2 regions of the Salinicoccus sp. Marseille-QA3875 genome follow, and region 2 is predicted to be linked to the other one. Evidence: predicted binding sites of a transcription regulator. Region 2 holds the regulator's gene; the other holds the start of a gene.

Region 1 (3,186 bases), 510 kb from region 2:
AACCGTGACTACCTCATTTTTAGTATTGACTGCAACGCAAGCAGTGACTCTTTAACATCTCCACGTAAGAAATGACAACCTAACGCTGCAAAAGCATGTGGGGTATTCATCTTGTAATGGTCTTTACCTAAAATATCCTTCTTCCGGGCTTCCTGATACAATTTGATTTTTGACACAACTAAAGTCTGCATAATGAAAACACTCCTATATATATTTTATTTTTCATTCTTTTTGGCTCAGGTTTAAAACTACTCGCTTGAAGGAGCGAGGATGAACTTATCGGTCTGGAAATAAGAGATATTTATGACATACTTATATATACATATGACTATGATGGTCTTATGGACGTGCAGCAGCATATCAACGACAGAATGTTAAATGCCCGAACTGTGGAGATACTTTTATTATGAAGCAAATGGAAGTGGACCACATTGACCATTGGTATTCCAATGGTCGAACAGTGACTGAGAACTATCAAATGCTATGTAAACCATGTAATAGAAGAAAGAAGGCAATTAGATGGGGAAAAAAGGGGGTTTGATCAAGAAAGAAGAGAATTTGAACAACAGAAACAAAACTCCGGAAAAAAAGAGGGGGGCTACCTCAAGTGGCTACTTATTATCTTTAGAGTAATTATTCTAATTGGAGCTTGTGGGGCTATGCTATCAACGAAGATTCAAATGACACCGAAGATGAATCTGTAAAAACTGCTTCTGAAAAAATACCGAAGAATCCGAGGAAACTACAGAAGAGCCAGCCTAAGAAACAGAAGAGGTAGAAGAAACAGATAGCGAGGAACAAGTAGAATCTGCCTCTGAGGATGAGGAAATTGTTGAAGAAGAAGTTGATGAAATTGTAGGAATTGGTGAACCATTAGAGGTTGATGGTGTAGAATTCACTATCAATGAAATGTATCAATCAGATAGCGTGGGTTCTGAGTTTATAGCTTCTGAAGCAAATGATACTTATATTGTTATGGATGTTACAGTTGTGAACCACCAAAATGAAGCTATAACTACTGATAGTAATTTCTTTAAAATTATTTACGGTGAAAGAGTATTTGAACCAGATGGTTCAGAGTCGATAAATGCAAATGATGATGGTAGTGGTCTATTTTTAGAAGAGATTAATCCTGGACCATCACGTACAGCAAACATTGTTTTTGATGTAACTCAAGATATAGTGAATAGCAGTGATAAGCAACTACAAGTGCGATCGGGATTCTGGGGAACCGAAACTGGAATTATAAATTTACAATAAAAGTAAATCTGCATAAATTAGTTGCTTGAAATATAATACGTATGTTAAAAAATCGTTCTATTTAAAGAGTATAATTAGCTTCTACCATGAAAAAGAATGAAATTACGGCATAGCTAAAGAGGAAAAATAATATCATTATCTAAAACCATCAGGTATTGCCTGGTGGTTTTTATGTACTTGGACATTTTTAGAACGAAATGTCAATATTTTTTTATTTCATTTTAAGATGAACATAATTTTCAAAAATTTCAAAAGGTAAATTTAACCATAAGGCTTGATATGACGTCAACAACAGTGGTTTGACCACTAATAATTAGTACCTGTTACTAGTATTAGGGATAAAATTTTATTTTTATAAAATCTGAATTATTTGAAATGAAATCGTTTACATTTAAAACATGTGGTGGTACATTTATCCTTGTAAATAGAAAAATAAACAAAGGGGTGTTTATATTCTGAAAATTCATATCGAAAGTCGGGAGATTGAATTATGAAGATTATTGCTTACAAAGAATTGAAAGGTATTGTCAAAAGTGGAGACGTCATCGCTCTGGCAGCTCTATCCACCGGCAATCTGCCAATGGAAGTTTTAAAGCATCTGGCTGAGCAGCATGATGAAGATGGGAAAACTGATACTCTCACTTTTATCGTTTCGAATGATATCAGTGATTTTGACGACGGCTTCGATCTGGATTCTTTTATATCAAGGGGGATGGTCAAAAGAATCATTGCTAGTTTGATCATCGCATCACCGTTTACGATTGATGCGATTAAAAATAATGAAATCGAAGCTTATTTTCTACCTCAGGGCGTTATTGCGACGCATTACAAGAATCACGCATATTCTTCGCCGGGGATGATTTCTAAAATCGGATTGAACACGATTGTGGATCCGAGATATTCAGGGGGCAAAATGAACGATGTTACTGAGGAGGATCTGGTTTCTTTAATTGAAATTAATGATGAGGAATATCTTCATTATAATTTTCCCGCAATTGATGTGACGCTGTTAAGGGGAACTTATGCGGATGAGAAGGGGAATATTTTTATGACTCATGAGTCTCATCTTGGTGAAGGATTCAGCGCGGCCACTGCAGCACGTAAAAATAACGGCATAGTCATCGTGCAGGTGAAAGAAATCATTGAAAGTGGAAAGTTTAATCCGAATGATGTGTTCATTCCCGGTGAACTTGTCGATTATGTGGTCATAAATGAAAATCCCAAATATCATAAACAGGTAATACAGACCTATTATGACCCCGCTTTATCCGGTCACCATAGAATAGTTGAACCGAAAGAGGGACTTGTCCCATTCAGCGCGCGGAAAATCATATTGAGACGTTCATCGCAGTTTTTAAAGGAGGGGGACGGTGTCAGCGTCGGCTATGGCATCAATAATGAACTGAGTAATGTGTTAAGAGAAGAGGCTGCTGACCATCTTGTCAGACTGAATATCGATACCGGTATTTTTGGCGGTATGATCGGCAGCGGTAACCATTTTGGCATGAACTACAATCTCGATGCCAGAATGCGTCATGATATGACTTGGGATTTCATTTACAATGGGGGGCTTGATGTCGCATTCTTAAGCTTTGCTGAAATCGACGGTTCAGGCAATGTCAACGTATCAAAATTCGGAAACAGAATGAATGGCAACGGCGGATTTATAGACCTCAGCCAGACGATTAAAACATTGATATTTTCAGGGACGATGGTCGTGGGGGCGAAATCGGCCTGTGAAAATAATGAACTGTACATTGAAGAAGAGGGATTTTCGAAGAAATTTGTAGATCATGTTAAAAGTCTGGATTTTAATGCAGCTTATTCAAAAGAGCTTGGACAGCGAGTATATTATGTCACAGAACGGGCAGTGTTCCAGCTGGCTGAGGATGGTTTGGAGCTGATTGAAATCGCACCAGGTCTTGA
Region 2 (3,186 bases):
GATCCTGAGTACATCATTACCGCTTTCACGTGTGATACTGAAAGTGAAATTGGCATTCCTATGGTCTTGTTTCGGTGCGTTGATGCGTTCCATCATCTCCAGTTTCTTTCTTCTGTCTTTTGCCATGCCGCTTGTGGAAGCACGTGCGATATTTTTATCGACAAAAGTTTCCAGTCTGGATATCTCTTTTTGCTGGCGTTCATACTGCTTCATGGTCAATTGGTAACGTTTCTCTTTTTCAATGACATATTTCGAATAATTGGTGTGATAGAGTGTACCGGTGCCGAGCTCGACTTCATAAATTTTATCGACGGTTTTATCCAGAAAATATCTGTCGTGGCTGATGATGACAACAGCACCCTGGAAACCATTTAAATACTGCTCCAGCCATTCCACCGTATCCATATCCAGATGGTTGGTCGGTTCATCCAGAAGCAGCAGATCGGGTTTTGAAAGGAGCATTTGAGCGAGTGACAGACGTGTCTTCTGACCGCCTGAAAATTCATCGACAGGACGCTCCAGATCTGTGATTTCAAAATTCAACCCGGTCAGCACCATCTTGATATTGGAGTCTATGTGGTAGCCGTCCTGATTTTCAAAAGTGTTCTGGAGTCTTTCCAGCCTGTTCACATAATCCTGGTATTTTTCATGAGTATATTCATTATTTTCAAGCCACAAAGTGACTTCATCCATCTCATCTTTCACAGCCAGAAGTTTGGCGAATGGACGTTTCATCTCTTCCAATACAGTCCGGCTTGATTCCAATGTCATCTGCTGGGTCAAATACCCGACGGATGTTCCTTTGGGCTGGGTGAGATTACCACTGTCATAGCTCATCTCTCCGGCCATAATTTTCATAAGGGTAGTCTTGCCTGCACCGTTCTTGCCGACTATACCTATATTTTCACCTGATTTGATTTCCAAAGTGACTTTTTCGAAAACCACATCAGTGACAAAAGCTTTTTTTAAATTAGATAATTGCATTACGATCATAAATTTCCCTCACTTTCTCTATAGTCTACAATAATATACTGAAAAAAACGATGGTAATTCATTTGCAATAGTAGGAAGGGAAGTCCTATATATGCTATAATAATGACATTAGTCAATGGGTAGGTGTAAATGATTGTGAATACAAAAAAGAAAATTCCAAACGCAACAATGAAGCGGCTACCTCTTTATTACAGATATTTTAAACAGGCAGAAGAAGCAGCTACAGACAGAGTATCATCAAGGGAGATAAGCGAGGCTTTGGATATTGATTCAGCCACGATCCGAAGAGATTTTTCTTATTTTGGTGAACTTGGTCGTAAAGGGTATGGCTATAACGTAAAAAGCCTGTTAAATTTCTTTATGGAACATATCCAGGGTACTGACAAGAAAAACATTGTGCTAGTGGGAGTCGGCAATTTAGGAAGTGCATTACTGAATTATAAATTTAATAATTTAAGTGATAAAATGAATGTAGTGGCAGGTCTCGACAACAATGAAGAGCTGATAGGCACGACGATTAATGATGTAACAATTCATCATGCAGACGAACTTGAGTCTATAATCAAAAAAGGAAAAGTTGAAGTTGCAATATTGACTTTACCTGTATCAGTGAGTCAGGAAATGGCCGAAAGACTTGTGAAAGCAGGCATCAAAGGCATTTTAAATTTCACGCCGACAAGATTGGATTTAGATAAAAAGATTTATGTACATAACATCGATCTGGGTGTTGAATTACAGGCATTATTCTTTTATATGAAGAACTTATAGAGAGGGGAAAATAATTATGTTTACATTCTTATTACCATCAACTTTGATGATGGCAGTTGGTCCCGTCAGTTTAATCGTAATCGCAGTCGTTGCATTGATCATATTCGGACCTAAGAAACTGCCGCAGTTCGGGAGAGCTGTCGGTTCAACTTTGAAGGAATTTAAAGATGCAACTAAAGGTTTGGCAGATGACGATGATGACGAAGAAGAGAAAAAGAAAGAACCGAAGAAAATTGAATCAGAATCATAATAATAATGGTGGCGGAAGCCACCTTTTTTTAAGAGGTGAATCAGCTTATGCAAGATGAAGAAAAGAAGGATATAATGGAGCATTTGGATGAGCTCAGAAAACGGCTGCTCATCATAATGTACTTCTTTCTTGCTGCATTAATAGTGGGCTTTTTTTTATCCCAACCTTTAATCTATCAGATGCAGAATGCACCTTGGACAACAAATATACAAATGCATGCATTTCAGGTGGCAGATCCGATTAAAATATACATAATGGTCATCATAATCATCGCTTTTGTCATTATTTTACCAGTCATCCTATATCAGTTATGGGCTTTTATTGCCCCGGGTCTTTACAGTAATGAGCAGAAACTGACATTGAGTTATATTCCTATAGTGATGGTATTGATGCTGATCGGTATGGCATTCAGCTACTTCATCGTAGTGCCTTATATTGTACAATTCACTTTTGATTTATCAGCTGAGATGGGAATCGCAACGACGATCGGAATCAATCAGTATTTCGGTTTTCTGTTCCGTACAGTACTTCCATTCGGCGTGATATTCCAAATGCCTATACTGGTTCTCTTTTTAACGCAGTTGGGAATGATAACACCGATGTTCCTTAAGAAAAACCGGAAATATGCCTACTTCATACTATTCATCATAGCAGCGATCATTGCCCCGCCGGACTTTATGACACATATAATTTTAACTATTCCGATGATTTTACTTTATGAAGTCAGTATCGTTATTTCTAAATACGGTTATAGGAGATATTTGAAAGCTGAACAGAAAGCAATTGAAGAATCTTTAGAAGAAGACTAGGGGGTGGAAAGTTGGACAGACATGAGAATATTCAATTGAAAGCGTTGGAAGCAATGAGTCATAACGATTTAAATTCGTATATTGAACATGTTAACAGCTGCCCGTGGCGCCAGAAATATCATGTACAGAGTGTACTTGGTTCACTCATCGCGCCGGCTGTGGTCTTTTATGACGATATTGATGAAAGATACCATCTGTTTTACACATGGCTCCCGGTAGTGGGTGAAGAAGAACAGCACTGGTATCATGTGACCTCAAAAGATTTGGCATCATTCACAAATGAAGGGGTTAAATTAAAACCTGATACTCTGTTTGATGACAAAGGTCTTTCCTCAGGTTCTGCATTGAACCTCAATGGTCGCGAAC

Evidence for each region. Region 2 encodes Rex, which represses fermentation and respiration genes when NADH is low (regulators of the CRP and FNR family bind a similar motif). Its sites were predicted from a motif close to TTGTGAAATATTTCACAA; they were not measured.
Region 1: fadX (fatty acid degradation protein FadX) is a predicted target of Rex. The motif match lies at 1,497-1,514, and genes of this name have one in related genera.

Annotation. Positions count from the first base shown of each region.
Region 1 covers NZ_CM143103.1:169,702-172,887, reverse strand. Annotated here, with positions in the region: gene ACY8DT_RS00845 (hypothetical protein) at 9-191, opposite strand; gene ACY8DT_RS00840 (HNH endonuclease signature motif containing protein) at 407-541, shown strand; gene ACY8DT_RS00835 (DUF4352 domain-containing protein) at 910-1,260, shown strand; gene fadX (fatty acid degradation protein FadX) at 1,751-3,186, shown strand, end outside.
Region 2 covers NZ_CM143103.1:676,612-679,797, reverse strand. Annotated here, with positions in the region: gene ACY8DT_RS03520 (ABC-F family ATP-binding cassette domain-containing protein) at 1-993, opposite strand, end outside; gene ACY8DT_RS03515 (redox-sensing transcriptional repressor Rex) at 1,126-1,761, shown strand; gene ACY8DT_RS03510 (twin-arginine translocase TatA/TatE family subunit) at 1,808-2,011, shown strand; gene tatC (twin-arginine translocase subunit TatC) at 2,059-2,820, shown strand; gene ACY8DT_RS03500 (glycoside hydrolase family 32 protein) at 2,832-3,186, shown strand, end outside.